2 regions of the Clavibacter tessellarius genome follow, and region 2 is predicted to be linked to the other one. Evidence: predicted binding sites of a transcription regulator. Region 2 holds the regulator's gene; the other holds the start of a gene.
What was found. The regulator HspR, encoded in region 2, represses chaperone genes until heat shock. The targets are predictions, from matches to a motif close to AAGTTGAGTCNNNNNGACTCAACTT.
Positions count from the first base shown of each region.

Region 1: FGG90_RS06685 (Hsp20/alpha crystallin family protein) is a predicted target of HspR. The motif match lies at 13,727-13,751, and genes of this name have one in related genera.

Region 1 covers NZ_CP040788.1:1,457,317-1,472,688, reverse strand. Annotated here, with positions in the region: gene FGG90_RS06760 (SPFH domain-containing protein) at 1-216, shown strand, start outside; gene FGG90_RS06755 (MFS transporter) at 266-1,498, shown strand; gene FGG90_RS06750 (Rieske (2Fe-2S) protein) at 1,495-2,376, opposite strand; gene FGG90_RS06745 (hypothetical protein) at 2,614-3,045, shown strand; gene FGG90_RS06740 (hypothetical protein) at 3,347-3,778, shown strand; gene FGG90_RS06735 (hypothetical protein) at 4,094-4,360, shown strand; gene FGG90_RS06730 (hypothetical protein) at 4,470-5,201, opposite strand; gene FGG90_RS06725 (glucose 1-dehydrogenase) at 5,314-6,210, opposite strand; gene FGG90_RS06720 (hypothetical protein) at 6,264-6,557, opposite strand; gene FGG90_RS06715 (hypothetical protein) at 6,560-6,844, opposite strand; gene FGG90_RS06710 (hypothetical protein) at 6,945-7,097, opposite strand; gene FGG90_RS06705 (hypothetical protein) at 7,099-7,410, opposite strand; gene FGG90_RS06700 (pyridoxal phosphate-dependent decarboxylase family protein) at 7,619-9,262, shown strand; gene FGG90_RS06695 (lysine N(6)-hydroxylase/L-ornithine N(5)-oxygenase family protein) at 9,259-10,629, shown strand; gene FGG90_RS06690 (GNAT family N-acetyltransferase) at 10,626-13,136, shown strand; gene FGG90_RS06685 (Hsp20/alpha crystallin family protein) at 13,241-13,699, opposite strand; gene FGG90_RS06680 (hypothetical protein) at 13,828-14,175, opposite strand; gene FGG90_RS06675 (SDR family oxidoreductase) at 14,315-15,007, shown strand; gene FGG90_RS06670 (MarR family winged helix-turn-helix transcriptional regulator) at 15,093-15,372, shown strand, end outside.
Region 2 covers NZ_CP040788.1:2,483,621-2,498,992, reverse strand. Annotated here, with positions in the region: gene FGG90_RS11775 (hypothetical protein) at 1-368, shown strand, start outside; gene FGG90_RS11770 (LacI family DNA-binding transcriptional regulator) at 556-1,584, shown strand; gene FGG90_RS11765 (hypothetical protein) at 1,783-2,061, shown strand; gene FGG90_RS11760 (2'-5' RNA ligase family protein) at 2,249-2,977, shown strand; gene FGG90_RS11755 (BLUF domain-containing protein) at 3,169-3,588, shown strand; gene FGG90_RS11750 (hypothetical protein) at 3,675-4,313, shown strand; gene FGG90_RS11745 (helix-turn-helix domain-containing protein) at 4,313-4,564, shown strand; partial or broken gene FGG90_RS11740 (DUF1905 domain-containing protein) at 4,695-4,874, opposite strand; gene FGG90_RS11735 (class I SAM-dependent methyltransferase) at 4,934-6,145, opposite strand; gene FGG90_RS11730 (heat shock protein transcriptional repressor HspR) at 6,142-6,597, opposite strand; gene FGG90_RS11725 (DnaJ C-terminal domain-containing protein) at 6,617-7,627, opposite strand; gene FGG90_RS11720 (nucleotide exchange factor GrpE) at 7,745-8,413, opposite strand; gene dnaK (molecular chaperone DnaK) at 8,410-10,278, opposite strand; gene FGG90_RS11710 (hypothetical protein) at 10,597-11,292, shown strand; gene FGG90_RS11705 (nuclear transport factor 2 family protein) at 11,619-12,590, shown strand; gene FGG90_RS11700 (LamG domain-containing protein) at 12,665-13,561, opposite strand; gene FGG90_RS11695 (signal peptidase I) at 13,558-14,643, opposite strand; gene FGG90_RS11690 (hypothetical protein) at 14,745-15,372, opposite strand, start outside.

The sequences.
Region 1 (15,372 bases), 1.0 Mb from region 2:
ATCATCTCGGCGGACGGCGCGAACGCGCTCAACCGCTCGGTGGCCGAGAACATGGCGACGCTGCCGAAGCTCCTCAAGGACACGACGGGCATCGACGTCGCCACGGCGCTGAGCTCGTTCCTCGGCTCGACGGCCGCGGGCGCGACGGCCGGCGCCGGCGCGACCGCCACGGACGTGGGCCCCGCGACGGCCGCGTCCGAGGGCGCCGGGATCTGATCCCGATGACCGGGCTCCTCGGGGCGCACGCCGCCCCGGGGAGCCCGGCGTGAGACGCACGAGCCCGTTCGGGGCGTTGTGGGGTGCGAACGCGCTCTCCAACCTCGCGGACGGGCTCGTCTTCGTCGCCATGCCGCTCGTCGCGGCGGGCCTCACCGACGACCCGCGCGGCGTCGCCGGGCTCGCGACCACGTACGCGCTCGTGCGGCTCCTCGTGGCGCTGCCCGTGGGCGTGCACGTCGACCGGCTCGACCGGCGCACGCTGATCGTCGTCGCGAACCTCCTCCGGGGCGTCGCCGTGCTGGGGCTCGCGGCGTCGATCCAGGCGGGCGTCGCCTCGCTCGTCGTGCTCTACGCGGTGATGGCCGTGGTCGGCGTGCTGGAGAGCGCGGCGGACGGGGCCGCGGTCGCCGTGCTGCCGTCGATCGTGCCGCGCGACCGCCTCGACCGGGCCAACGCGCGCATCGCGGGGACGCAGCTCGTGGCGGACGAGTTCGTCGGGCCGCCGCTCGGCGGGATCCTGTTCGCGCTCGCCGCCGCCGTGCCCGTGTACGCCACCGGCGGGCTGTGGGTCGCGGCCGGGGCGGTGGCGCTCGCGCTGCCGCGGCGCACCCGCGAGGCGATCGCGTCCGCCGAGCCCGGGGATCCACGCCCCTCCGTGCTCCGTGAGGCGGCCGAGGGCGTGCGCTGGCTGGCCGGGCACCGCGTGGTCGGATCCCTCGCCCTCCTCGGCGGCCTGGCGAGCGTCGGCTACATGCTCCCCTTCTCGGTGCTCGTGCTCTTCGCCCGCGACCGGCTGGGCCTCGACGCGGCGGGCTACGGCGTGCTCCTCGCGGCGTCCGCGCTCGGCGGCCTCGCCGGATCCGCGATCGCCGCGCCGCTGCGCTCCCGCCTCGGCTCCCGCTGGACCATCACGGCGGCCCTGGCGCTCGGCTGCGCGAGCCTCGCCGGGCTCGCGGTCACGCGGGATCCGGTCGTCGCCGGCGTCCTGCTCGCGCTCTACATCCTGCACGCGGTCGTCTGGGGCGTCTGCGCGACCTCGCTCCGGCAGCGCCTGGTGCCGGATCCGCTGCTCGGCCGGGTGGGCGCCGCCGGCCGCGTCCTCAGCCTGCTCGGCCTCGCGGTCGGATCCGCGCTGGGCGGGGCGCTCGCGACGACGGGCATCGCGGTGCCGACGATCGCGGGGGCCGTGGCGTTCGCGGGTTGCGCGGTGCTCGCGGTCGTCGCGCTGCCCGGGGCCGACGCCGACGCCGGCACCCGGCTCGTTCCCGGACCGACCTAGCCCGCGTTCGGCAGCCGCACCTCCACGAGCCCCGCGGTGACGCGCGTCTCGAAGCGGGGCTGCGGCGCGGTCGCCGGTCCGTGGATCACCTCGCCGGTCCTCAGGCTGAAGACGCTGTCGTGCCACGGGCACGTGACGCACGCCTCGCCGGTCTTCGAGTCGGTGCCGAGCTCGCCCTCGTGGAGGGGTGCGGAGAGGTGGCTGCAGGTGTCGCTCAGCGCATCCACCGTCATGCCGTGGCGGCGCACGAGCACCGGCAGGCCCGCGACGTCGCGCTTGGCGAGGCGGCCGTCGGGCAGGTCGTCGAGCTGCCCGAGCTCCTGCCAGCCCGCGGGGAAGCGGTGCGGCACGTCCTCGGCGTGATTGGCGCCCGCCGCCTGGCGGTAGGCGAGGTGGCCGCCGAGGAAGCCGCCGGCGGACACGAGCCCGAGGCCCGCGAGGCCGAGGACCTTGCCGCTGGTCTGCTTGCCGCGGGCGCGCTGGATCCAGGAGAGGCCGTACAGCCCCGTCGCGAGCGCGTTCGCCGCGGAGTGCACGATGCCGACGCGCATCTGCTGCTCGTGCAGCTGCGACCAGTCCGCGTAGCCGGACACGATGGAGGGCGCGGCGCTGAGGATCCCGACGCCCACGAGCGCCTGGCTGGCCTTCGCGTTGCCCGGCAGCGCGTCGAGGACCGCGGAGGACACCCACGCGCCGGTGGGGATCAGCACGGCGACCGGGTGCAGCGGATGCCCGAACGGGACGCCGTGCAGCAGGTCGGCGAGGGCGCGCGGCTTCAGCAGCGCCGTGACGACGCCCTTCACGCGATCCACGATCGGGTCGAGCGCCTCGGCGTCCTCGATCTTCGCGATGGCCGCGACGAGCTTCAGCTCCCGCATGGGGTCTCCGTCCGTTGGGGCGCCGCCGTCGGCGCTCTGCTCCCAGGCAACGCCTGCGGGCGAGCAGTGGCAAGGCCGGGCGGGCGGATCCGATGCCGCGACGGACATGGTCGGCGCCCCAAGGCGTCCCTCTCCGCGTCCGCGCCCGCTCGTGCACAGGCGGCACGCCGGAGGGCGGCGCGTCGATACGGTTCGACCGCCCTGCGGCGATGGTCGCCGCGGATCACAAGGAGACCCATGTCCTCTCGCCTCGGAACCGCCCCCCGATCCACGACCCGACGCCTGCTCGCGACGGCCGCCCTGGCGGTGGTCCTCGGTCTCGGCGTGTCGATGTCCGCTCCGGCAGGCTCCGCCTCCGCGGCCCCCGCCGCGTCCACCTCGTCCTCCGCGGCGCAGGCGGACCCGATCGCGGCGAGCCAGGCGGATCCCGTCGAGCGCACTTTCTTCGTCAGCCCGCGAGCGGTCGACAACATCAAGTCCGGGACGCTCCAGCCCCGCGCGCTCGCGGGCCTGGTGTGCACCCAATTCCACTCGGGTCTGGCCTGCGTCAAGTCGCTCACCCTGGTGCTCCAGGGCGGGCCGGGGACGACCGACCCGCGCACGTGCCAGCGCGGTCAGGGCTTCACCATCTCGTACTACTCGACGCACCGGTCGCACTGCGGCCGGTGACGGAGGCGCATCCGGCCGGTGCCGGACCACGACGACCGCCGGGCCCGCGTCGTGGGTGCGATGGTCCGCGGGATCCGGCGCTCACGCTGCTGACGGGATGACGGAGGGAACGGGCCGGAGGATCTCCTCCGGCCCGTTCCGCGTGCCACGACACGGGCTGGGCCCTCGTCAGGCGTCCGTCCCCGCACCGGTGCGCACCGGCACGGCGGCGCCCGTCCACAGGAGGTCCGGCGCGGCGCGGCGCATCGCTACGGTTCGATCGCTCCCCGGCGACGGTCGCCGCGGACCACAAGGAGTCCACATGCCCTCTCGCCCCGGAACCACCCCGCGACGCACCTCTCGCCGCCTCCTGGCGACGGCCGTCCTCGCGGCGGTCGTCGGTCTCGGCGTCTCCATCTCCACCCCGGCCGGCTCGGCATCCGCCGCCCCCGCCGCGCCGACCTCGTCCTCCACCGCGGACGCCGGCTCGATCACGGCGAGCCAGGCGGGACTCGTCAACCGCTCCTTCTTCGTCACGCCGTACGACCTCGCGCGACTCGCGTACGGCCAGACCGACCCCGACAAGCTCGCGGTCCAGATCTGCACGGCGAACCACACAGGGAGGGCCTGCGTGACGGTCGCCTCCTACGTCCTCCGGCGTGGACAGGGCATGGTGGATTGGCGCACCTGCAACATCACCGGCGGATACACCATCGTGTTCCCCGACGCCTTCCAGTCGCGCTGCGGCCGCTGACGGTCGCGCGGCACGCACCCGGCCGGGACCCCTCCGGCTCCTCCTGAGCGTCGGCGCTCTCCGCACGGTCCGACGGGCCGGAGGTCTCCTCCTCCGGCCCGTCCCGTCGTCCCCGGGTCATGCGCCCGTCCCCGCTCGGCATGCACGCCGGGATCCGCCCGGATGCGCAGCGGGTCGTCCGGAGGCCCGCGGACCGGGGCCGGAGGCCGGGGGTCGAGTGCACAGGCGCGGTCCGGGCGCACGGCCCGGCCCCGACGACCCACTAGCGTCTCGATCCGCCGCGATCCCCTAATCTCGCGCGCAGAAGGAGCACCCATGTCATCTCCGATCAGCAGCGCCGCCCGGCGCCTGCCCACGGGGCGGCTGTACATCGCTCCGAAGTACTTCGATCGCAACTACGCCAGCGGTCCGTACGGCATCGCCGCGGACGTGTGCCGCTCATACCACCTCGGCCACGAGTGCATCAAGAGCATCGAGAAGCTGTTCCTCACGACCAACGCGGTCGACGACGACGAGTGCCAGTCCTACGGCATGGATGCGGTGATCCCCTACATCCAGCTTTCGCGCTGCCGCAAGTCCTGACGCATCCGACGTGTCGGACGGGCCGGGGGATGTCCTCCGGCCCGTCCTGCGTCCATGAGCGCCTGACGGCCGCCTACCGATCACCATCGCGCCGGTCGTCCGCTTCCCGTCAGGCGTCCGGATCCTGCGCCGCATGCCGGGACGCGACCGGTCGGCCGCGCCGGGCCGCCCGGTAGCCCGGCGCCCGCAGCCGGCGCGTCCACGAGTAGGTCGTGTCCCCGGGCGGGGCGGCGAGCACGGGATCGGCGCGCGTCGCGGTGTCGAGCGGACCGGTCTCGTCATGGCCCAGCTCGATGCGCGCCGCCACGTGCCACCGGCCGCGGGGCGTCGCGTGCACGAGCCGCATCCCGACCGACCGGGTCGCGAGCGCCCGCCCGAGGTCCGCGGCGCCGGCGGGCAACGGCGGATCCGCGTCCACCAGCACGCCGACGAGCACCGGCCCCGCGGATCCGCGGTACGGCATGAGCGTGGTGAGCCGCGCCCCGGAGAGCGCGCGCCGCGGCGCGAGGAGGAACCGGCCGATCGGCGAGAGGCCCGTGGACGCGAGCAGCAGGTCGACCGTGGTGCCGCCGCCGTCGGGTATCCGCAGCGCGAGGCCGAGCACGTCGGGCAGCGCCGCGGGGAGGCCGCCGCCGCGGGAGAAGCGGGCGTCGACGTCGAGCTGGGCGTCGAGCCCGTCGAGCCACGCGAGACCGGATGCGGCACGCCCCGCGACGGGCGTCAGCGTCCCCCCGAGGGCGACGCCGTGCGGATGCAGCGGCCTGGGCCGACGCACGAGGCGGACGGCGGAGACGAGCCCCGCGAGGACGTTCCCGCCGACGCGGGCCGGGGTGCCGGTCATCTCCCGACCCTATTCCGGTGCGCGTCCGGCGTCCGGACGCGGCGACGCCCGGGCCGACCAGTCGGCCGGCCCGGGCGTCGGGCGGTGATGCGATGCGCCGGAGCGCGTGCCGCTACGGCGTCGGCATGCCGCCGTTCACGTTGAGCGTCTCGCCGATCACGTAGCTCGACTCGTTGGAGGCGAGGAACACGTAGGCGGGCGCGAGCTCGGCCGGCTGGCCGGCGCGGCCGAGCGGGGTCTGCTCGCCGAACTCGGGCAGCGCGTCCTCGGGCTGGCCGCCCGCGGTCTGCAGCGGCGTCCAGATGGGGCCGGGCGCGACGACGTTCACGCGGATGCCCTTGGGCGCCAGCTGGCCGGCGAGTCCCTTCGAGAACGCGTTGATCGAGGCCTTGGTCGTCGCGTAGTGCACGAGGTTCGGCGACGGCGCGTAGGCCTGGATCGACGAGGTGTTGATGATCGACGAGCCGGGCTTGAGGTGGGGGAGCGCGGCCTTGGTGATCCAGAACATCGCGTAGACGTTGGTCTTGAAGGTCAGGTCGAACTCCTCGTCCGAGATGTCCTCGAGCGCGTCGACGTTCTGCTGCTTGCCGGCGTTGTTGACGACGATGTCGAGGCCGCCGAGGCCCTCGACCGCCTTCGCGACGAGCTCGCGGCTGAACTCCGCCGTGGCGATGTCGCCGGGGATGGCGACGGCCTTGCGGCCGGCCTCCTCGATGAGGGCGACGACCTTCTTCGCGTCCTCCTCCTCCTCGGGGAGGTAGGAGAGCGCGACATCGGCGCCCTCGCGGGCGTAGGCGATCGCGACGGCCGCGCCGATGCCGGAGTCGGCCCCGGTGACGAGGGCCTTGCGTCCCTCGAGGCGGTTCGATCCGCGGTACGTCTTCTCGCCGCGATCCGCGCTCGCGTCCAGGTCGGCGTCGAGGCCGGGCCCGTCCTGCTGCTGCGCCTTCGGCTCGATGTCGGCGTACATCTTGGTCGGGTCCTGGAACGTGTACTGGTCGGTGCTCATGGCTCTCCTGGTTCTGGGTGCTGCGTGCTGCGGGGAAGGGTGGGTGCCGGGCGTCAGCTCGGCGGAGTGTCGTCCAGGTCGATGTCCTGGCCGGCGAGGTCGTTCGGGGCGAGCGCGGGCTCGGCCTCGCCGTCGACGCCCAGGGCGTCGGCCTCGGGCTCGGCGTCGGCGGCCGCGACGGCGTCGTCCTCGTCGATCTGCTCGACGGGCTCGTCGGCGTCGGGGAGGACGGTCTCGCCCGCGACGGCGTCGTTGACGACGGTGTCGTGCGCCATCGCCTCGGTGTCGAGGGCCGTGTCGTCGCCGGTGGCGTCGTCAGCGGGCGTGGTGGAGGTGGCGTCCGTCACGGTCACTCACCGGCCTCGGGCTTGGGGTGGCCGGGGATCGAGTCGCCGCTGAGGTTGAGCTCGTCGGGGTCGACCTCGATCTCGCCGACGTCGTCGGGTCCGCCCGAGCCGGGGAGCACCTGCACGTCGTCCGCGGCGGCGGGGACGTCGTCGGAGACGCCCTCGCTCTCGACGATCTGCTCGCTCTGCTTCACCTGCGTGTCGTCCTCGCTGGGTGAGATGAAGTCCTTGTCCTGCCGGGTGTCTGAGGTGTCCGCGGGCTGGAGGCGCGGGTCGTCGGTGTCCATGCGCTCGACGCTACGCTCGGCCCCGAGGGCTGTGTGGTGGCGCTCAGGCAACGCTCATGTGACGTCCCCGGGGGCGGGGGACGGGGCCGCCTGGGGCGGATCACTGGTCGTCCGGGCCCTCGCCGAACGGGTCGGGAGCGTCCTCGCGGGCGTCCTCCTCGGCGGCCTCCGCGTGCTCGGCGATCGAGTCGGCGTCGATGGGCGCGGGCTCGGCGAGCGGGTGGCGCGGGGCGTCCGCTGCCTGATCCGCCATGTCAGCGGCCCTCGGGGTCGACGTGGCCGGCGGCGTCGTCGGCCGGGGCGCTCATGTGCGAGTCGGCCGCGGTGACGGAGCGGGCATCCGGGACCTCCGGGTACTCGGCGCTCGCGGGCTCCGCGTCCTCCACCTCGAGGGTGTCCTCCTCCGCGTGCCCGTAGCCCGTGCCCTCCGGCTCGCGGACCGCGTCGCCGACGCCGGCGGGAGCGCCGTCGGCCGCGACCACGTCGTCGACCGTCACCAGCCCGTCGGGATCGCCGGGGCCGCGCCCGGTGCGGATGCCGTCGGTCGGGTCGTCTGCGTCGCTCATGCCCCCACCCTACGAGCGCTGACGGGCGCCGACGAGCCCGACCGCGCCCCCGAATCGGGGTCACGCGAGCGCCCCGCGGAGGGTCCCCGCGGGTCGGCGTCGGCCGGGTTGCGTTCGCGCCCGACCACCCCGATAGTAGGTGAGCCTTACCTAACTCGCACGCCAGCTCGTGACCCGGACACGGCTCCACCTCGACCGCGAAGGACCCATGTCTCCTCTTCCGCACGCCTCCCTCCCCACCGCCTCGACCCTCGTCGACGACCGTCCGGCCGCCATCGCGCCGGATCCGGACCCCGCCGCCGAGCTGTTCTCCGACCGGACGCTCCCCGGCTGGGACGCCGCCCTCCGGTCGGCCGCCGCCCACGTGCGCACCGCCGCCCGGCGCGCCGACGGGCCGTTCACGGGGATCACGCCCGACCGCCTCCGCCGCTCCTTCGCCGGGCTCGACCTCGACCGCCCGCTCGGCGGGCTCGACGACGCCCTCGACGAGCTCGACGACCTCTACCTCCGCGACGCCGTCTGGTTCCACGACCCGTCGTACGTCGCGCACCTCAACTGCCCGATCCTCATCCCGGCCATCGCGGGGGAGCTCATCCTCTCGAGCGTCAACACGTCGATGGACACGTGGGACCAGAGCGCGGGCGCGACCCTCATCGAGCGGTCGCTCATCGACTGGACGGCAGGTCGCATCGGCCTCGGCGCCGACGCGGACGGCGTCTTCACGAGCGGCGGCAGCCAGTCGAACCTGCAGGCGCTGCTCCTCGCGCGCGACGAGGCGGCGGCCCTGCACGGGCTGTCGATGGACGACCGGCAGCGGATGCGGATCCTCGTGAGCGAGGTGGGCCACTTCAGCGTCGAGAAGAGCGCCCGGATCCTCGGGCTCGCGCCCGACGCGGTCATCCGCGTGCCCGCCGACGACGCCATGCGGATGCGCGTGGACGCCCTCGAGCGCGAGCTCGCGCGCTGCTCCGCGGCGGGCCTCCTGCCGATCGCGGTCGTCGCGACCGCGGGCACGACCGACTTCGGCAGCGTGGACCCGCTGCCCGCGATCGGCGACGTCTGCCGCCGCGAGGGCATCCGGCTGCACGTCGACGCCGCGTACGGCGGCGGGCTCCTCACCTCGCTCGCGCACCGGCACCTGCTCGACGGGATCGAGCACGCCGACTCCGTGACGGTCGACTACCACAAGACGTTCTTCCAGCCCGTGAGCTCGAGCGCGCTGATCGTGCGCGACGGCCGCTCGCTCCGGCACGCGACGCTGCACGCCGACTACCTGAACCCGGCGGATCGCGCGCACGAGGAGATCCCGAACCAGGTCGACAAGTCGCTGCAGACCACGCGGCGCTTCGACGCGCTGAAGCTGTGGCTCACGCTCCGCACGGTGGGCGCCGACGGGGTGGGGCGGATGCTCGACGACGTCATCGCGCTCGCCGACCGCACCTGGCTCGCGATGCGGCGGGATCCGGCGCTCGAGGTGGTGGTGCGGCCCGAGATCAGCGCGCTCGTGTTCCGGTACGTGCCAGCCGCTGAGCGGGACGGGTCCGCGGGGACCTGCGCGAGGATCCGCTCGGACGCCGTGAACCGCGGCATCCGGCAGGCGATCCAGGACTCCGGCCGGGCGATGGTCGCCGCGACCCGCGTCGACGGACGTGCGCACCTGAAGCTCACGCTGCTGAACCCCGCGACGACGGACGCGCACATCCGCGAGATCCTCGGGATGGTCGTGGCGGCGGGCGACGCGTTGGACGCCGGGCTGGACGACGCGGCGCAGGCGACCGTGACCGCGACCGCGCACGAGTCCGCGCACGCGCCCGCGCCCGCGCCCGTGACCTCGGCGGAGGCGACCCGATGAGCGCCGCCCCCGACCGCGTCCACGACGTCGTCGCCGTGGGCCTCGGCCCGGCGAACCTCGGGCTCGCGTGCCTCGCGGATCCGCTCGACCTCGACCTCGTCGTGCTGGAGAGGAAGCCCCGCTTCGACTGGCACCCCGGCATGATGCTGCCGACCGCGCACCTGCAGACGCCGTTCCTCGCCGACCTCGTGACGCTCGCGGATCCGACCTCGCGCTTCTCGTTCCTCGCCTACCTCAAGGACACCGGGCGGCTGTACTCCTTCTACATCCGCGAGGACTTCTTCGTCCTGCGCAGCGAGTACGTCGCCTACTGCCGGTGGGCGGCGGAGCGGGCACGGGGGATCGAGCTCGACCGCGACGTGCGGGCGGTCTCCTTCGACGAGGCCGCGGGCGCGTACGTCGTCGAGTCGGTCGACGCCGCGGGCGTCGCGCACGTGCACCGCGGACGGAACCTCGTCGTCGGCGTGGGAACTCCGCCCTGGCTGCCCGAGGCCGTGCGCGACCTCCCGGGCGTCGTGCACAGCTCCGGCTACCTCGGCGCCAAGGACGCGCTGCAGGAGCGGGACGCGATCACGGTCGTCGGCAGCGGGCAGAGCGCGGCGGAGATCTACCGCGACCTCCTCGAGGACGTGGACTCCCGCGGCTACCGGCTCGACTGGATCACGCGCTCGCCGCGGTTTTTCCCGCTCGAGTACACGCGGCTCACGCTCGAGATGACGAGCCCCGAGTACAGCGACCACTTCTTCGGCCTGCCCGCGGGCGCCCGCGAGGTGCTCCTGCGCGAGCAGCGGAACCTCTACAAGGGGATCGACTCCGACCTCATCGACGACGTCTTCCAGACGCTCTACCGGAAGCGGCTCGCGTTCGACGCGCTGCGGGCCGAGGGGCGGCTCGGGGCCGGCGGTGACGCGGGATCCGGCGTGCCGACGCGGCTTCTCACCAACGCGGAGGTCGTCTCGGCGCGCGCGACGCCCGACGGCGGTGCGGTCCTCGGGCTCCGGCACGCGGAGACGGGCGCGGAGCGCGACTGGCCCACGGGCGCGGTGATCATGGCGAGCGGGTACGACGCGTCGGCCCCCGGGATCCTCGACGGGCTCGGCGACCGCGTGCACCGCGACGCGCGCGGCCGGCTCGACGTGGCGCGCGAGCACACGGTCGACGACGCCGGCACGCTCTTCGTGCAGAACGCGGAAGTGCACACGCACGGCTTCGTCGCGCCCGACCTCGGGATGACCGCGCACCGCAACTCGCGGATCCTCCGCGCGATCACGGGGCGCGAGGACTACGCCGTGGAGGAGCGGATCGCGTTCCAGGAGTTCGGGCTGCCGGAGGACGCGCCCGTCGCCGGATCGGGGGTGCTCGCGTGAGCGCGCCCGCGCCCGCCGCGGCCGACCCGGACCTCGTGTTCCAGCCCCGCCTCCCGCTCGCGATGCGCCCGCTCGATCCCGACGGCGACGCGGCCCTCGTGCACGCCTGGGTCACGGCGCCGCGCGCTCGCTTCTGGCAGATGGAGCACGCGACGCTCGAGGAGGTGCGGGCCGAGTACGCGTCGATCGACGCGGATCCGGCGCGCGAGGCCTGGATCGGCCTGCACGACGGCGTCCCCGCGTTCCTCGTCGAGGCCTACGACCCGGCCGACGACCCCGTCGGCGCGCACCTCGACCCCCTGCCCGGCGACCGCGGCATGCACCTGCTCGTGGCCCCGCCGGCCGGCGACCCGCTGCCCGGCTTCACGACCGCCGTCATGCGGCACGTGGTCGCGCACCTGCTGCGCGATCCCGCGGTACGGCGCCTCGTCGTCGAGCCGGACGTGCGCAACACCCGGATCCAGCGCCTCAACGAGCTCGTCGGGTTCCGGCCGCTCCGGGTCGTCGACCTCGGCTCGAAGCACGCGCTCCTCAGTGTCGCCACGCGCGACGACGCCCTCCTGCACGCCTCCCCGACGGATGGACACGACATGACCCTCACCCACGACCACCCCCTCGACACCCACACCGAGGCCCGGCCGGCTGCCGCGTCGAGGACCGCCGAGCCGGATCCCCGCGTCCACCGCGCCGACCACCTCCGCCCGGATGCCTGGGCCGCCGCCACGCGCCACCTCGTGCGCAAGGCGCTCGCTGAGTTCGCGCACGAGCTGCTCGTCGAACCCGAGCGCGTGGATCCGGAGCGGGCACCCGGCGCGCCCCGCACCCCGCACGACCCGAGGCGGTGGGCCGAGTACCGGGTCGCGAGCGCCGACGGCCGGAGCGCGTACGCGTACCGGGCCCGGGTCCTCGAGCTCGACCACTGGGACGTCGACGAGGCGAGCATCCGCCGCACGGTCGACGGGGAGCCCGCGGCGCTCGACGCCGTGGACCTCGTGCTCGACCTCCGCGACCGCCTCGGGATCACCGACGAGGTCCTGCCCGTCTACCTCGACGAGATCCAGAGCACGCTCTCGGCCGCCGCGTTCTCCCGCCTCCGCGACGTTCCCGACGCGCGCGGCCTCCTCACGGCGTCGTACGCGGAGGTCGAGTCGACGATGGACGAGGGCCACCCCTGCTTCGTCGCGACCAACGGCCGCATCGGCTTCGACCTCGACGACCACGACCGGTACGCGCCCGAGGCGGGGCAGGACGTGCGGATCCTCTGGCTCGCCGTGCACGAGCGCCTCGCGCACTTCGCCGCCGTCGAGGGCCTCGACCGGGAGGCGTTCCTCGACGCGGAGCTCGGCCCGGTCGTCCGCGAGCGGTTCCGCGCCCGGATGGCCGACCTCGGCGTCGACCCGGCCGCGCGCGTGCTCGTTCCCGTGCACCCGTGGCAGTGGGAGAACGTCGTCACCGTCACCTTCGCGGGGCTGGTCGCGACGCGCGACATCGTGCTCCTCGGCACGGGCGACGACGAGTACGGCGCGCAGCAGTCGATCCGCACCTGGGCCAACCGCACCACCCCGGAGCGCTGCTACGTGAAGACGTCGCTGTCGATCCTCAACATGGGCTTCACGCGCGGGCTGTCCCCGGCGTACATGGCCGTGACCCCCGCGATCAACGACTGGGTGCACGCGCTCGTGACGGGCGACGGGGAGTTCGCGCGGCGGGGCTTCGGGATCCTCCGCGAGGTCGCGTCGGTCGGCGTGCGGGACGCCCGGGTCGACTCCGCGCTGCCGCCCGGCCACTCCCACGGGAAGATGCTGTCGGCGCTCTGGCGGGAGTCGCCCGTGCCGGGCCTCGCCGAGGGGGAGCGGCTGATGAGCATGACGAGCCTCCTGCACGTCGACGCCCACGGCGACACCGTGCTGGGCGCGCTCATCGACGCGTCGGGGATCGGCGCTCCCGCGTGGATCCGTCGCTGGCTCGACGCCTACCTCGTGCCGCTCGCGCACGCGCTCCTCGCGCACGACCTCGCCTTCATGCCGCACGGCGAGAACGTGATCCTCGTGCTGCGCGACCACGTCGTCGTGCGCGTGCTGATGAAGGACATCGCCGAGGAGGTCGCCCTCTTCGACATGGAGCGCGAGCTGCCGGAGGACGTGCGCCGGATCCGCCTCGACATCCCCGAGGAGGAGCGCACCCTCACGGTCTTCACCGACGTGATGGACGGCTTCCTCCGCTTCGCCGCCGCGCTCGTCGAGGACCGCGACGACCTCGGCCCCGACGGGCTGTGGCGCGTGGCGGCGGAGGCCCTCGCCGACCACGAGCGCGCGCACCCGGAGCTCGCGGACCGCGTCGCCCGGTTCGACCTGTTCACGCCGTCCTTCGACCGCTCCTGCCTCAACCGGCTGCAGCTGCGCGACAACCGGCGGATGGTCGACCTGCAGGCGCCGGTCATGCAGATCCACGGCTCGCTGCGGAACCCGCTCGCGATCCATCGGGGGCTGCGGCCGCGCATCGGCTGACGCGACGGGCCGGCCGCGCGCGCGCGGACGCACGAGGAGCCGCCGCCCGCGGATGCGGACGACGGCTCCTCGTCGTGTCGGCGCCGATGCGGCGCCCGGGCGGATCAGCTCGCGGCGTGCGCGCCCTGCTCCACCGTCAGCGTGCGGCCCTCCTGGCCCTGCGGCTCGTCGGACGTGACCGCGATCTTGCGCGGCTTCGCGCGCTCGCTCACGGGGATGGTGACGCTCAGCACGCCGTTCGCGTAGTGCGCCGAGATGCGCTCCGTGTCGATGCCCTGGCCGAGCGTCAGCTGGCGGAGGAACGTGCCGGCCACGCGCTCGCGCGTCAGCCACCGCACGTTCTGGTCGCCGGCGAGCGTGCGCTCGGCGCGGATGGTCAGCAGCTGGCCGTCCACGTCGATGTCGACGGAACCCGGGTCGATGCCCGGGAGGTCGGCGGCCAGCACGTAGGTGTCGCCCTCGCGGTGCAGGTCGATGGGCATCGGCCGGTTCGCCTGGCGGGTCTCGGCCAGCGCGCCCATCGCGCGGTCCAGCTCGCGGAACGGATCGAAGGCCATGTTCATGCTCGACTCCTCTGATCGATGATCTGTGGGTTGAGCCCTCTCGGCTCAACTGCGATCAGATTAGCACTCGGCCTAGGGGAGTGCCAAGGCGTTCGCTGACGGCGAATGTGGCTCTCACCACCTCTTCGTCAGCGTCGGCGGAGGTCGCGCTCCATGCGGCCGATGAGGGTCCAGACCGCGCGCGAGAGGTCGGGGTGCTCCAGCGCGATGCCGCGCAGGAGCCGGTACTCGAAGCGCGCCACGACGCTGGGCTCGGTCGACGGATGCCGCACGCGGGCGAGCTCCTCGGCCATCCCCTCGGCCTCGAGCGCGTCCTGGCGGAGGGTCGCGACGACGTGCTCGTCCACCGTCGGCAGCTGCGGGATGACCTCCCACGGGTCGTCGCCGTTCCGGCAGCAGTGCTCGATCACGGCGTCCAGCTCGTCGCGGGCCTCCTGGCGCAGCACCTCGAGGCTGGCGGGGAAGCGGGCGTGCACGGGCGGATCCTCTCGGGCGGCTGCGGACGACGCGCCTCGCGGCCGCCGGTCCCTTCACGCTACGTCATGCTCCGGAGCGCTCCCGACGGGATGGCCGGACGCCGTCGGTAGCCTGGGGGACCGCGACCCAGGAGGATCCATGACCGACCACGCCCGCCCCGTCGCCCTCGTCACGGGAGCCACCCGCGGCATCGGCCGCGCCGTCGCCGAGGACCTCGGCCGCACGCACCGCGTGATCGTGCACGGCCGCGACCGTGACGCCGTCGACGCGCTCGCCGCCTCCCTGCCGGACGCCGTCGGCTGGGCCGCCGACCTCGCCGCGGGTGGCCTCGCCGACCTCGTGCCCGGCCTCGACTGCCTCGACGTGCTCGTGCACTCCGCCGGCGTGATCGGCGGGGACGCCGTCGCGGAGACGCCGGTGGACGAGTGGCGCCGCGTCTTCGAGGTCAACGTCTTCGCCGTCGCCGAGGTGACGCGCGCGCTCCTGCCCGCGCTCCGTGCGGCGAAGGGGCAGGTCGTGCTCGTCAACTCCGGATCCGGCTTCACGGCGAACCCCACGGGCGGCGTCTACGCGGGATCCAAGTTCGCCCTCCGCGCGCTCGGCGACGCCCTCCGCGAGGAGGAGCGCCCGCACGGCGTGCGCGTCTCGAGCGTGCACCCCGGCCGCGTCGCCACCGACATGCAGCGCGAGCTCCGCGCGAAGGAGGGCGGCGAGTACGACGAGACGCGGTACCTCGAGCCCGCGTCGGTCGCGCGCGCCGTGCGCCTCGTCGTCGACCAGACCCGCGACGGCACGATCGAGTCGGTGTCGCTGCGGCCGTTCGGGGGCTGATCCGGGCGGCGCTCCTGCCTCGATCATCCGTCGCGCGCCGAGATCGTATTTGCGACAGACGATCTCCGCTGGATATGATCTCCCCATGACCTCCTTCGCCGCGACCCGCGCCCACGACCGCGCCGACCCCCACGTGGACGCTTCCGGCATCGACTGGGGCTCCGGCGGCATCGAGACGCAGTTCGGCTGGTCCATCCAGGCCGTCTACCAGGGGTTCGTGCGCACGGCGCAGACCGCCGTGGCCGACGTCCCGGGCGGGCCCCGCGGGTACCAGGTGCTCGTCGCGATCACCACGGAGGAGGCCTCGTCGCAGCTGGCGCTCGCGCAGCGGCTCGGCATCGACAAGACGCAGATGACGTACGTGA
Region 2 (15,372 bases):
AGCGCCTCCGCGCCCTGCACGACACCTGGCCGGGCGACCCCGCCGACGACGACCCGCTGCACGACGCACGCCGGCGCGCGGAGGCCGGATCCCCGCCGCGGCTCGTCGACCTCGTCGCCCCGGTGTGCCGCGCCATCGGCCGCCGCCTCGGCGCGAGCGCCACGGGCCTGCCCCTGCCGCCGGCCCCGACGCCACCTGGCGCCGCCGCCCCGGGCGCCGACCTCGCCGCGACCTCGCCTCCCGCGTCACCCGACCCGGCCCCCGCTCCGGACGCGGACGCGGACGCGGACGCCGACGGGGACGCCGACGGGGACACCGACGTCGACGCCGACGCCCGCCGCACCCGCCGCACCGACCGCCCCCGCTGACCCCGCCGCCCCATCCGCGCGACGCGCGACCCGCGACGCCTCCACCCGCCCCCGCACGTCGCTACCGTGGACCCGTGCCCTCCGACCCCGCCCTCCGGACCGCTTCCGAGATCGCGCTCCCATCCGCGCCAGCACCAGCCCGCGCGGCAGCCCCCGCGGCGACGCGCACGACCGCCGGGCCCCGCGCATGAGGCGCATCGACGACTCCCCCACCATCCACGACGTCGCCGCGCGCGCGGGCGTCTCCAAGTCGGTCGTGTCCCGCGCGCTCTCGGGCGCCCCGGGCGTCGCCGCGGCCACGCAGCTGGCCGTCCGCGCCGCCGCCGACGAGATCGGCTACGTGCCGAACGCGCACGCCCGCAGCATGTCCGCCCATCGCACCCACACGCTCGGGGTGCTGGTGCGCGACGCGTCCACCCCCTTCTACGGGCACCTGCTCACGGCGCTGCAGCAGCGCGCGTCGGAGCGCGGCTACCGGGTCGTCACGGCCACGGGCTTCGGCGCCTTCGACGTGCAGGAGGAGCGCAAGGCCCTCGAGACGCTGGTGTCGCTGCGAGTGGAGGGCCTCGTCGTCTGCAGCGGCGCGCTCCCGGTGGAGGACATCCTGCCGTCGGCCCGGCGGATCCCCACGGTCGTCGCCGGCCGCCCCGAGGTCGACCCGGCGCTCAGCAGCGTCTACTGCGACGAGACCACGGGCGGGCACGGCCTCGCCGACCACGTGGCGTCGCTCGGCCATCGCCGCGTCGCCGTCGTGACCCTCAGCCCGCGCCACTCGCTCACCATCTCGGCCCGCACGCACGCCATGCTCGACCGGCTGCGCGAGCTCGGCCTCGACGTGGTGCACGTCCGCGCGGACGACCACGCCGACGGCCACATCGACGGCGCGGACGGACTCGCCCAGGCGCTCGTGGACGCGGGCGGGATCACGGCCCTCATGGCGCCGAGCGACCTCTGGGCCCTCGCGATCCTCGACGGGCTCGCGCGCCGCGGGATCACGGCCCCCGACGACATCTCCGTCACCGGCTACGACGGCCTGCCGCCGTTCACGAGCGAGCTGATCGGCTTCACCTCGTGGCGCCAGCCGATCCCGGTGATCGGCGCGCTCGCGGTCGACGCCGTGGTCGACCGCATCGACGGAAGCGTCTCGGGCACGTGCCACACCGCGGTCGACGGCGAGCTGATCCCCGGCAGGACCGCCGTCCGCCTCCGCGGCTGACGCGGCGCGCGTGCGGCCGGCGCGTGCCGCCGGCGCCTGCCGTGAGCGTGCGGCGGATGCACACGACGCCGGGCGCGGATCGCCCCGCCGCCGCGCTCCGGCATCCGCCTCGCGGGCGCCCGTAACCCCTGCTCCCCCTCCTCGGCAAGGGGGTGGGCGATCCGCGCCGACGCGCGTGGGATGGAGGCGGGAGGCAGCATGCAGCAGCGCACGACGATGCACATCAGCGGCCGCGATTACGTGCTCGCGGACGACCAGGACCCCGGGGACGTGCAGCGCCGCGCGCTGGCGGCCGTGCGCGAGGGCGGCGCCATGGTCCGCGTCGGGCTCGCGGGCGCGCGCGTGGTCGACGTGCTGGTGAGCCCGGGCATCCCCCTCGTCTTCCTGACCGTGGACCTGCCCGAGGACGACGAGCTCGGCGCCACGCTCACCTCCCCCATCGACATCCCCGACTACGACCACTGGCTGTCGCAGTAGCCCGGACGGCGATGCCCCCGCGTCGTCGCGCACGAGCGTCGCGCCCGGCCGCCGCGCCGTCCGCCGGCACCCGCCGTCCATCCCCCGTTCACCCCGCGGCCGTCCCCGGGGGGGCGTCGATGTGGCACCGTGTCGGTCGCGGTGGGAACGTTCCCTCCGCCCGGACGACGCCGCAGGAGGATCCCGCATGGACCACGACGACCCCACCGCCTACGACATCGCGGCACCCGACATCGAGCCCGCGGCGGCCGGCCGCGTCGACCTGCGCCCGTCGCTGCTCCCCCGCGACGACAGCGACCCCTACCGCTACGGGATCTTCCTCCGTCCCGACCCGCGCACCTGCCGCGCCGTGACCGTCGTCACCGACCAGATCCGCGCGCAGTACGGCCTCGTCTCCGCGGGCGCCTTCCCCCCGCACGCGACCCTCATCGGCAGCCAGCCGTTCGGGCACGACGAGGCCCGGGTGATCGAGGCGGTCACCGCGCTCCTCGCCGACCGCCCCGCGTTCCCCGTGCACAACGCGGGCGTCCGCGATCAGGGCTTCGGCTTCGTCTACGACGTCGACGAGCGGGCCGACGGCAGCAAGAACGCCGAGCTGCTCGCGCTCGCGGCGGACATCGACCGCGTCGCCGCCCCGTTCCGCCGACCCATGGACTCCCCGGAGCACCACTCGTTCGACCCCGCGCGCTTCCGCGCGCACCTCTCCCTGGCCTCGCACGACCTCCTCGTGCGCCCCGACCTGCACGACGAGGTCGGCGACTTCATCCGCGGGCTCGACCAGCCCGTGCCCGACGGGTTCCTCGGCGACACGGTGGTCATGTACCGCACGGCGAGCCCGGACTGGTCCGGCCGCTGGTGGACGACGCTCACCTGGGAGCACGTCCGCACCTGGACCCTGGGCGGCCGGGACGCCTGACCGGGCGGTCGCGCCGGGCCGTCGCACCGAGCCATCGCACCGTCCGGCGCGACACCCGGCCCGCTCCGCCCGCCCGGCGCGGTCGCTCCTCCCCGGGCCCGGCCCCTGTCCCCGCGGCGCACCGAGGAGACGCCGGTGCCCCCGATGAGCCCTCGGACGCGCGAGGATGGAGGGAAGCACGAGGGGGATCCATGCGCACGACCGTCTACACCAGCACCGCAACGCGGGACCTGACCGACGACGACCTGGCGGAGCTCCTGCACCAGTGCGTCCGCAACAACGAGGAATCCGGGCTCACCGGCATGCTCCTGCATCGGGACGGGCGCTTCATGCAGGTGCTCGAGGGGCCCGACGACGCGGTGCGGGACGTGTTCGCCGTCATCGCCGCCGACACCCGGCACACCGAGGTGCGCCTGCTCCTCGACGAGTCCATCACCGAGCGGGCGTTCCCGGCCTGGAAGATGGCGTTCCGCACGGTGGACGACGCGACCGTCGCCCGCCTCGACGGCTACGACGACTTCCTGGACCGGCCCGCCGAGGCCGCCGCGCGCCCGGACGCGCCGTCGCGGGCCCGCTGGCTCCTGGAGTGGTTCCGCTCGCACCCGGTCTGATCCGCGCGCGCTGCGGGGTGGACACCGCCCCGCGCCCGTGGGACCCTATCGACATTCGTTGCAACGACGATCGATAGGACGCCACCATGAGCAGCACCTCCACCGCCGGACCCGCCGTCGCCGCGCAGAGCACGCGCCTCGTGCTCCGGCTGGCGTTCGTCGTCGCGCTGCTCGTGATGCTCGCGGTCGCGGTGAGCGCCGCCCTCGTCGCCGTCGAGACGATCCGCACGGGCGTCGTCCGCACCTCGCTCGAGATGCGCGGCGACCTCCCCGCGCGCGCCGACGCCGGATCCGCCGACCTGCGCTCCGGCGCCTACCGCACGGCGGACGTCGCGGTCGGCGAGCTGTCGGACGGCATCGTCGCGATGCACGTGGTCCGCATCGCGCTCGACGCGTCGGTCGGCCTCGCGCTCGCGGGCACGGTCGCGATCCTGGCCCGGCGGCTGCTCCGGCCGGATCCGCTCGCCCGCCGCGTCAGCCTCGTGGTCACGCTCGCGGGCGGCACGGTGATGATCGCGGCGCTCCTCTCACTGGCGGTGGGCACGGGCGTCGCGTGGCTCGTCGGCGGCGAGCTCAACGACCCGCTGGACGGCCTCGAGGGCTTCTGGCCGGTGGTCGCCGAGGTCGACCTCTCGACGATCGCCCTCGGCTTCGCCCTGATGATCGTGGGCCTCGTGGTCGAGCACGGCGAGCGGCTGCAGCGCGACACCCGCGGCCTCGTCTGATGGCGGCCGACGACGACGGCCCCACCGGCGTGCACTGCCGGCTCGACGAGCTGCTCGCCGCGCGCGGCATGACGCTGACGCGGCTCAGCGCGATCGTGGGGGTCAGCCAGGTGAACCTGTCGGTGCTGAAGAACGACCGGGCGCGGGCGGTGCGCTACTCCACGCTCGTGGCGGTGTGCCGCGCGCTCGACTGCGAGATCGGCGACCTGCTGGTGCTGGATCCGCCGACGTCCGGAGGCGCGGCGTCCTGACCACGGGTCCCTGACCCGCGGCGGCGACCTCCTCGGGGAGCACGGCGTCGCGCGGCACGGCGTCGAGCTCGATCGTGACCTCGACCTCGTCGTCGGCGGCGATCCCGGACGCGGTGCGATGCGCGGCGCTCAGCGGCAGCAGGTGCTGCCCGCCCATGGTGCCGACGGTCGTGCGGTAGGAGTGGCCCGCGACGGTCACGACCACGGCCGGCCGCTTCCCGGCGCCCAGCTCGTCGAGCGCCTCGGGCGGCACGGGCAGCCCCGTCGCGTTCACGCGAGCCTGCAGGACGCGGGTGCGGAAGGTGGGCATGGCGGCTCCTCGGTGAGCGGGCGGCGCGGCGCCGGGCGGCCGCCGGCGGTGGCCCGAGGCTAGGCCCGCGGATCCGCCCGCGTCGAGACGGCGACCGTGAACTTCGCGTTCCGTCCCGCCTCGCGGGTCGGCCCGACGAGGCGCGTGAGCTGCGGCCGGTAGCCGAGCGGGCTGTTGTACACGGTCCAGAGCTCGCCGCCGGGGCGCACCATGCGGGCGGCGGAGCGGAAGAGGCGCTCGGCGAGGCCCGCGTGCACGGTCGCGCCCGTGTGGAACGGCGGGTTGAGGAGCACGAGGTCGACGGACCCGTCGGGCACGGTCGAGCCCGCGTCGTCGCGCACCACGGTCACCCGCTCCCCCAGCCCGTTCGCCGCGACGGTGGCGCGGGCCGACGCGACGGCCGCCCACGACTGGTCGGTCGCGATCACGCGCATGCCGGGCCGGGCGAGCGCGACGGCCGAGGCGATGACGCCCGTGCCGCAGCCGAGGTCGACGGCGCTGCGCGCATCCGCCGGCAGGTCCGGCAGGAACGAGAGCAGGAAGCGCGTGCCGATGTCGATGCGCGCGCCCGCGAACGCGGCGCCGTGCGCCCGCACCTCGAGGCCGAGGTCCGGGTGCGACTCGCGGCGGGGGAAGGCGTCGGCCGCGGCGTCGCGCACGGGCCCGCGCGCCACGAGCACGCGCGACTTCTGCCGGGCGAGCGTGGCGTGCACGTCGCCGAAGGACCGGCGGAGCACGTCGGTCATCGCGGGCGCCATGTGCTTGATCCGCCCGCCCGCGAGCACGGTGACGTCGTCGGCCGCCGCGCGCGCCACCACGCCGGCCCACTCGTCGAGCGCGTCGAGGCTGCGCGGGAGGCGCGCGAGGACCACCCGGGCGCCGACGGCGAGGGCCTCGTCGAGCCCGTGGTGCGCGAACGCGACGGTCGTGCCGAGGTCCCGGGCGTTGAGGTCGAGCGCCGTCTCGGAGACGAGCGCGTCCTGGTGCACGCGGATCCGCATCGGCTCCGTCGCCCCCGCACGCCGGAGCGCCGCGGCGGCCCCGAGCGCGAGCGCGCCGTACTGGTCGCCGACCACGACGACCTCGTCGGGCGTCACGGGCCGACCGGCGGCGGCCGCATCCGCGAGGAGCGCGAGCAGCTCGTCGAGGAGCAGGCGATCCGCGGCGTCGGCCGCGAAGAGGTTCTCGGCCTCGACGTCGGGCCGGCGCCGGAGCGCGCCCAGGTCGAGGAGGTCGTCGGCGGTCGCCGCGGATCCGGTGGCGTTGGTCACCGCGCGTCGCGCCCGCCGGCGTCCCGGTCGTCGCCGGGGCCGGCCAGGGCCGCGCGGTAGAGCACGACCTCGGTCTGTCGCGAGGGCCGCACGCCCGCGCGCAGCGACACCACGTCGCCGTCGCCGCGGGCCGCGAACACGCGGCGGCCGGGCCGGGAGAGCAGCTCGTCCGCGAGCGCGGACTCGAGCTGGCGGACGCGGCCGCGGAGCTCGGACACCTGGTTCTCGAGCTCGAGGATCCGCGCGATGCCCTCCAGGCTCACGCCCTCCGCGCCCAGCCGGGCGACCTCCCGCAGCTGCACGATGTCGCGCATCGAGTAGCGGCGGGAGCGCCCGGCCGTGCGGGTGGGCGACACGAGCCCGAGGCGGTCGTACTGCCGGAGCGTCTGCGGGTGCATGCCCGAGAGCTCCGCCGCCACGGAGATCACGAAGACGGGGGCGTCCTCGTCCATCGCGTCGCGGGGATCCACGTCAGCTCCTGGCCCGCTCGAGGAGGTCGGCGCGCGGGTCCTCGACGGGTCCCGAGCTGGCGAACGCGTCGAGCGCCACGCGCTGGGCGTCGGTGAGGCGCGACGGCACCGCGACCTCGATGCGCGCGAGCAGGTCGCCCGTGCCCTTCGCGGTCGTGACGCCGCGGCCCTTGACGCGCAGGACCTTGCCGCTGGACGTGCCCGGCGTGACCTTCAGCCGCACCGGGTCGCCGCCGAGCGTCGGCACCTCGATGGTCGCGCCGAGCGCGGCCTCCGGGAACGTGACGGGCACGTTGACGCGGAGGTTCAGCCCGTCCCGCTCGAACACGGGGTGCGGGCGCACGTGCACGGTGAGGATGATGTCGCCCGACGCGCCGCCGTCGCCGGAGGGCTCGCCCTTGCCGGCGAGGCGGATCTTCTGCCCGTCGGTGACCCCGGCCGGCACGCGCACCGTGATGGGGCGCCCGTCGGAGTCCTGCAGGCGCACGACGTCGCCCTGCACCGCGGTGAGGAAGTCGATAGTGGTCGACGCCGTCACGTCGCGGCCCTTGGTGGGCGCGCCGTACCCGCGGTAGCCGCCGGTCGACTGGCCGAAGCCGCCGTTGCCGAACATGCCGCCGAGGATGTCCTCGAACCCGCCCTGGCCGTACTGCGGCTGGCCGGATCCGAACCCGGCACGTCGTCCGCGGCCGCCGGCCTGCTGGCCGAACATGCCGCCGAACACGTCCTCGAAGCCGCCGCCCTGGGCGCCGGCGCCGGGCGCGCTGAAGCGGGCGCCGGATCCCATCGCGCGCACCTGGTCGTACTCGCGGCGCTGCTCCTTGTCGGACAGCACGGCGTTCGCCTCGCTGATCTCCTTGAAGCGCGCCTCGGCCGACGGATCCGGGTTGCTGTCCGGGTGGTACTGCCGGGCGAGCTTGCGGTAGGCCTTCTTGAGGTCGGCCTCCGAGACGTCCTTGGACACTCCGAGGACCTTGTAGAAGTCCTTGTCGAACCAGTCCTGGCTGGCCATCAGACGCCTCCCTTCTTCTTCTCGTGGTGGGTGCCGCACGACCCGGTCCGGGCGCCCGCGCGTGCGGGCGCCCGGACCGGGGTGGGTGCAGCCGGATCGATGCTGCGGTCGATGGCGCTACTCCGGCTTGTCGACGACGACCTTCGCGGCCCGCAGCAGCGTCTCGCCGATGTAGTAGCCACTCTCGACGACGTCCGCCACGGTGTCCACCTGGACCTCGGGGTTCGGCTTCTGGAAGATCGCCTCGTGCACCTGCGGGTCGAAGGCGTCGCCCACGGCGCCCACCTTCACCAGCCCGATGCGCTCCACGTTCGTCCGCAGCTTGGCGACGATCGCGGTGAGCGGTCCGCCCTCCGCGAGGTCGCCGTGCTTCTCGGCGCGGTCGAGGTCGTCGAGCACCGGGAGGATGCCCTTCACGACGTCGCCGACCGCGCGCTGGCGCTCGATCTCGCGATTGGCCTCGGTGCGCTTGCGGTAGTTCGCGTACTCGGCGGTCACGCGCTTCAGGTCCGCGAGGTGCTCGGAGTCGCCCTCGACGGGCTCGTTCCGGGTCTGCTCGATGAGGTCCTGGAGCTCCTCGTCCATGGCGTCGGTCGTCTCGACGTCGGGGCCCTCGGCCTCGACGAACGCGCCGTCCACGCCGGGGACGGAGGCCTGGTCGGCCGCCGCGTCCGCCGTGGCGTCGGGCCCGGCCGGGGCCGAGGAGGCCGACCGCTCGGCCCCCTCGTCCTCGGGCGTGGCGTCGTCGGGCACGCGGCCCTCGCCGTTCGCGGTGTCCTCGGTCATCGGTCGGTCTTCTTGTCCTCGTCCTCGTCCACGACCTCGGCGTCGACGATGTCCTCGTCGTCCTTCTTCGCCTCGGGCGCGCCCTCGGGCGTCTCCGCCTGGGCCTGCTCCTGCTGGCCCTGCGCGTAGATGGCCTCGCCGAGCTTGGTCTGGCTCGCGGACAGCTTGTCGAACGCGGTCTTGACCGCGGCCTCGTCGTCGCCGGCGAGGGCGCTCTTCAGGCCGTCGACGTCGCCCTGGACCTCGGACTTGACGTCCTCGGGGAGCTTGTCGTCGTTCTCCTTGATGAGCTTGTCGATCGAGTAGGCGAGCTGCTCCGCGTTGTTGCGGACCTCGGCCTGCTCGCGGCGCGTCTTGTCCTCCGCCGCGTGCTCCTCGGCCTCGCGCACCATGCGCTCGATGTCCTCCTTGCCGAGCGAGGATCCGCCCGTGATGGTCATCGACTGCTCCTTGCCGGTGCCCTTGTCCTTGGCGGACACGTGCACGATGCCGTTGGCGTCGATGTCGAAGGTGACCTCGACCTGCGGGATCCCGCGGGGCGCCGGCGCGATGCCGGTGAGCTCGAAGGTGCCGAGGTTCTTGTTGTCGCGGGTGAACTCGCGCTCGCCCTGGAAGACCTGGATCGCGACGGACGGCTGGTTGTCGTCGGCCGTGGTGAAGGTCTCGCTGCGCTTGGTCGGGATGGCCGTGTTGCGCTCGATGAGCTTGGTCATGATGCCGCCCTTGGTCTCGATGCCGAGGCTCAGGGGGGTGACGTCGATGAGCAGGACGTCCTTGCGCTCGCCCTTCAGCACGCCGGCCTGGAGCGCGGCGCCGACGGCGACGACCTCGTCCGGGTTGACGCCCTTGTTGGGCTCCTTGCCGCCCGTGAGCTTCTTCACGAGGTCGACGACGGCGGGCATGCGGGTGGATCCGCCGACGAGGACCACGTGGGCCACGTCGCCGACCGAGACGCCGGCCTCGCGGATGACGTCCTCGAAGGGCTTGCGGGTGCGCTCGAGCAGGTCGTTCGTCAGCTCCTCGAACTTGGCGCGGGTCAGCGTCTCGTCGAGGTTGGCCGGGCCGTTCTCCGTGAGGGAGAGGTAGGGCAGCTGGATGCTCGTGCTGGTGGAGGAGCTGAGCTCCTTCTTCGCCTGCTCCGCGGCCTCCTTGAGGCGCTGCTTGGCGATCTTGTCGTTCGAGACGTCGACGCCCGTCGACTCCTTGAAGCGCTTGACGAGGTGGTCGACGATGCGCTGGTCCCAGTCGTCGCCGCCGAGGCGGTTGTCGCCCGCGGTGGAGCGGACCTGGATGGTGCTGAAGTCGTCGTCCTTGCCCACCTCGAGGAGGGACACGTCGAACGTGCCGCCGCCGAGGTCGAAGACGAGGATGAGCTCGTCCTCCTTGCCCCGGTCGAGGCCGTAGGCGAGGGCCGCCGCGGTCGGCTCGTTGATGATGCGCAGCACGTTGAGGCCCGCGATCTCGCCGGCCTCCTTCGTGGCCTGGCGCTCGGCGTCGTTGAAGTACGCGGGGACGGTGATGACCGCGTCGGTCACCGAGTCGCCCAGGTACTGCTCGGCGTCGCGCTTGAGCTTGCCGAGGATGCGGGCGGACAGCTCCTGCGACGTGTACTTCTTGTCGTCGATGCCGACGGTCCAGTCGGTGCCCATGTGGCGCTTGACCGACGAGATGGTGCGGTCGACGTTGGTGACGTTCTGGCGCTTGGCGGTCTCGCCGACCAGCACCTCGCCGTCCTTGGTGAACGCGACGACGGACGGCGTGGTGCGCGCGCCCTCGGCGTTGGCGATGACGGTGGGCTCTCCGCCCTCCAGGACCGAGACCACCGAGTTGGTGGTACCCAGGTCGATTCCTACTGCACGAGCCATGGGGTGTTCTCCTTCTGTTGCCGCGGCGCCCGGATCACGGGGTCGCTTCGTGGGTGACGCGGGGTGAGCCGCGGAGTCTCGCTCGCGGTGCCGCTTCGTCAGCGGCGTTGCTACTTGAGCCGCGATGACTCAACTCTACCGGAGCCCCGTCCGGCGTCAAGTCGGATCCGCCGAACCTGAGCGCAAGCGGCTCAACTCCCAGGAGAGGGCCGATCAGGTCACGTTCGCATCACGGACCCATCGACTTCGGGAGGGGTGCCGAATGCCCTGTCGACTCCAACCGGCGGCCGCTCGGCCGCCCCGACCGAAGGATCCACCATGCGCAACATCTCGAAGTCCCTCCTGGGCCTCACCACCGCCGGCTTCCTCGTCGTCGGGCTCGCCGCGTGCTCCACGCCGCCGCAGACCGCCGACTCCGGATCGTCGTCCTCGAAGCCCGCCGCGACCGCGACGACCGAGGCGAACCCCACGCCGCTCGCGTCGATCCCGACCCTGACCGGCGTCGACACGAAGGTCACGCTCGACTCCGGCTTCACCGGCGCCCTCACGACCCTGGGCCTGACGCCCGGCGTCATCGGCACCGCGACCCTCGACGGCGCCACCGGCACCCTCGCGTTCCCCATCACCGGCGGCAACGTGAAGTACTTCGACCCGCAGCAGTCCTACCGCCCCTACGTCCAGGGCGAGATCGACCACTCCGGCTCCGGCATCAGCCTCACCGCCGGCTCCACCGTCGTGAAGCTCACCGACTTCGTCATCGACCCCGGCACCAGCCGCCTCACCGGCTCGGTCCAGGTCGGCGACGGCGAGGTCATGAAGGACGTCTACATCTTCAACCTCGACGGCACGACCCTGAAGCCCCTCGCGATGGAGGGCGACAACGCCGTCCTCGAGGGCACCACGGTCAAGGTCAGCCCCGACGCCGCGTCGCTGCTGAACAGCACCTTCGGCACCACGGCCGTCACCGACCAGCTCGTCGTCGGCATCGCCAAGATCACCGTCAACACCAAGTAGCACCCACCCGGGGCTCGACCCCCGCAGCAGCACCAGGAACGGCCCGGCCCACGACGCCGGGCCGTTCCTCGTGCGCCCGGCGGATCGCGACGCCGCACGCAGGGAAGCCCCCTCGCATGCGCAGCGAGGGGGCCCCTGCCGGGCGACTCGGGACCCGGTCCACTCAATTCGGAACGGACGCGGGATCCGGCGGGGCGGCTGTCCGCCGGGGGCCAGGCCCCCGCCCGTCCACCTCGACCGCGGGCGTCGCGCATAACAGGATCTCCCGATCAGCGGGCCGTCCATGCACATCGGAGCTTCCCAGCCACCACCCCCATCGTGGATGCATGAGCATTCAACGAACTCCCGTGTCCCTGCTCGCGCGCGGCACCGCCGCGCTCGCTGGCGTCGTCGTCCTCGCCGGCTGCCAGGCCGCCGGATCCTCCGCGGCCTCCGCCGACCCCGCCACCGACGCCTCCCCCATCGTCGCCACCGCTCCCGCGGGCGACGGCGGCACCACGGCCGACCGCACCGACTCCGCCACGGAGTCGGCCAACGCGGACGCCGTCTCGAAGCTGATCGCCGCCGCGTTCCCGGATCCGACCAGCGAGGCCGCGCAGTCCGCGGTCATCGCGGCCGTCGCCCCGGACGCCACCTCGCACGGGTCGAAGGCCGGCCCCGGCGGCCTGCTCGACGAGTTCGTGCAGGCGCACGCGCGCATCCCCGGCGCGCAGGCCGTCGTCAAGCACATCGGCGCCGACGGCGACCTCGTGGCCGTGCACTGGCAGATCACCGCGAACCCGGACGACGAGCGCACCGGCGAGGCGGCGCTCGACGTGTTCCGCGTCGCTCCGAACGGCCAGATCGACGAGCACTGGTCGTTCGACCAGCCGGTGCCGCAGGGCACGCCCGCGAGCGGCAACACGAACACCATGTTCAGCGACCTCTACCAGGGATCGGCCGGGAAGCCGGCGCCCACCGAGGAGCAGGAGGAGGCGAACCGGCAGCTGGCCGTGAGCGCCTACGACACCCTCTTCAAGGACCACGACCCGAGCGTGCTCGACCGCTCGTTCGACCCGGCGTACCTCCAGCACAACACCGTCGCCGCGAACGGCACGGCCGCGCTGAAGGCGTTCTTCTCGGGCGGCGCGCAGTTCCCGGCGCAGCAGGCGGTGGTCTCGATCTCGGACGGCGACCTGGTCTGGATCCTCTCGCAGCCGGTCGGCGCGAAGGCGGACGACCCGTACCTCGCGGCCGACGTCTTCCGCGTCGACGGCGGCCTCATCCGCGAGCACTGGGACGTGGTGCCCGCGAGCTGATCCGACGCACGCACGCACGCACACACGAGGAGGGACGGCCCGACGGCCGTCCCTCCTCTCGCGTCCGAAGCCGGTCAGCGGCCGGCGTCGTAGTGGGCCTTGACCTGCGTCGCCGTGAGCGCCGTCTTGTAGAGCGCGGCGAAGCGCATGCTGCCCGTGAAGTAGTTGTTGCCCGGGTTCGGCCAACCCGACGTGTTGTCGTAGCCGATCCGCCAGTAGCCGGTGTTGCTCTCCGGCGCGGTGAACGCCGTGTTGCCGGCGACGCGCGCGCCGTCGACGTAGAGGATCATTCCCGTGCTCGGCGACATGGTCGAGACCACGTGGTGCCAGGCGCCGTCGGCGACGTTCGCCGGGCTCGTGAGCGTCTGGTAGCCGTTGTTGTAGGTGCCGAAGACGAGCTGCCCGGTCGTGGAGACGTAGGTGTGGCGGTCGTAGGCCGACGAGGATCCGGTGGCCGAGTTGCCGAAGCCGATGAGCTTGCCGCCCTTCACCGTGGTCTTGAACCAGAGCTCGGTGCTGAAGGTCGAGGGCCCCTGCGCCATGAGCGAGTTGGTGAGCTGGCTCGTGGACCCGTTCAGCGTGTAGGCGCCGCCGGCGTCGCGGGGGCAGGCCTGCGGGCTGACGCTCGTGCTGGTCATGGATCCGCGGTAGGTGCCGGGGTAGGCGCCGGTCGCGGCGTCGGTGGCCGTCGTGGATCCGCTCGCCTCGTTCAGCGCGTAGGCGAAGACGGCGTTGGCCTTGTCGGCCGCGAACGCGCTCGAGCAGGTGAAGAACGCGGCCGACGAGGCGGCGCTGTTGTTCGTGTTGGTGATCGCGGCGGTGTACGCGCCGTTCGTGCCCGGCGCGAGGAGAAGCACGGCGCCGAGGGCGGCCGCGGAGACGGCGGCCGCGATCCCGGCGAGGCGCGGGGCGCGGCGGGGGCGAGCGTCCGCGGCGGATGCGCGGCCGAGGAGGCGGGCGACGACGCTCATGCGCGGCGCTCCTCCTCGGCGGGGAGGCCGACGACCAGCGTGTAGAGGAGGGGGACGGCGCAGAGGCCGAAGAAGACGACCCAGCCCCAGAGCGGCAGGTCGAGCGTGGACGAGATGTCGTGGAACTTCCCGGCCTCGCCGGCGGGGGCGGTGATCGTGCCGACCGCGCCGGAGACGACGGAGGTGGCGGTGCCGCCCTCGGCCGCGACCCGGATGGGCAGCAGGCCGGTGTTGACGACGGTGGCGCGGACGTCGCTGCCGGCCGTCACGGCGTCGAGGACGACGAGGCCGACGAACGGCTTCAGGAGGAAGACGGTGAAGGCGGCGACGAGGGATCCGCCGAGCATGCGCATCGAGGCGCGGTGCGTGGGCGAGCCGATGAGGCGGGTGAGGATCATCACGATCACGAGGCCCGCGAGCATCAGCGGCAGGCCCTTCGCGAGCCAGCCGAAGCCGGGGAGGATCGTCGTGGCCTCGCCGACGAGGTGCTCCTGGTCGGTCTTCCACGGGTCCACGGCGCCGTTGATGTCGCCCCGGGTGGTGAGGCCGTCGGCGTCGACCCCGATGACGCGGTGCGTGTAGGTCTCGGCGGGGGTGGTGGAGGGGTGGAAGCTGACGACGTCGCCCACCTGCACGTCCTCGAGGAGGACGGGGGTGGTGAGCAGCAGCGTGCCGACGGGGGCCGTGGTGCCCATCGACGGCGTCTGCACGACGAACCAGCGGCCGCCGGAGGCCTGGAAGAGGAGCGTCGCCGCGACGAGGAGCGTGAGGAGGACGGTGGCCGTCCACATCACGACGGTGCGGCGGCGGACGGAGCGGGAGGTGCGCGCGGCCCGGCGGGCGGCGCCGCGCGCGGGGAGGACGGAGGAGGCGGGGTCGAGGTCCGCCTCCTCCGTGACGAGGACGTCCAGGTCGACGGCATCCCGCTCGACGGGCTCGAGGTCGACGGCGTCGAGCTCGAGGAGGTCCAGCTCGAGGAGGTCGAGCTCGAGGGCGTCGATCTCGAGGGCGTCGATCGCGGAGGCGGTCGGGGGAAGGGGAGCGGTCGCGGGGGCGGTCGCGCGGTCCTGGATGTCGGTCATGGGGCACCTCCCGGGTCAGGGGCTCATGGGGATGGGCGCGCGTGGGGATGGTCGCGCGGAGGGCGGGGCCGCCGTGGCGGCCCCGCCGGGTCGTGCGGGGACTAGGCCGCGAAGGTCCAGGTGAGGGGCAGCGACGCACCGAGGCCCTGGTACGTGTTGCCGGCGGAGGAGTCGAGCGTGACGGCGAACGTGAAGTCGGTGCTGCCGTTCGCGGCGAGGGCGGTCAGCGTCTTGGCGGAGGAGCCGGCGAGGGTCGCGGCGGTGCCGGAGAAGACGGGCGCGGTGGAGCCGGCGGCCGTGATGACGACGTTGAGCTTGGAGCAGAAGTCGGTGGCGGAGCCGTTGACCGTGCCGTTCTTGGTCTGGGTGCAGGTCGCGCCCGGGGTCAGCGTGAAGGTCGCGGCCTTCGACGTGCCGACGTTCTTGATGTTGACGACGCTCGTGACCGTCTGGCCGGGGACCATCGTGGTCGAGCCGCCGAACTTGTTGATGGTGGAGCAGGTGGCGGCGTTGGAGTCGACGCCGGTCGCCGCGCTCGTGCTGAGGCAGGTGACGGTCGGGGCGCCGTTGGCGCCGGCCTGCGACTCCTGCATGACGAGCGAGCCGGAGGCCGCCGTGTTGGTGTCGTTGGTGATCGAGGCGACGAAGCCCGACAGCGTGCCGGACATCGAGACGGAGAGGAGGACGGCCGCGGCGACGCCGGTCGCGATGGCGAGGGGGGCGAAGCGG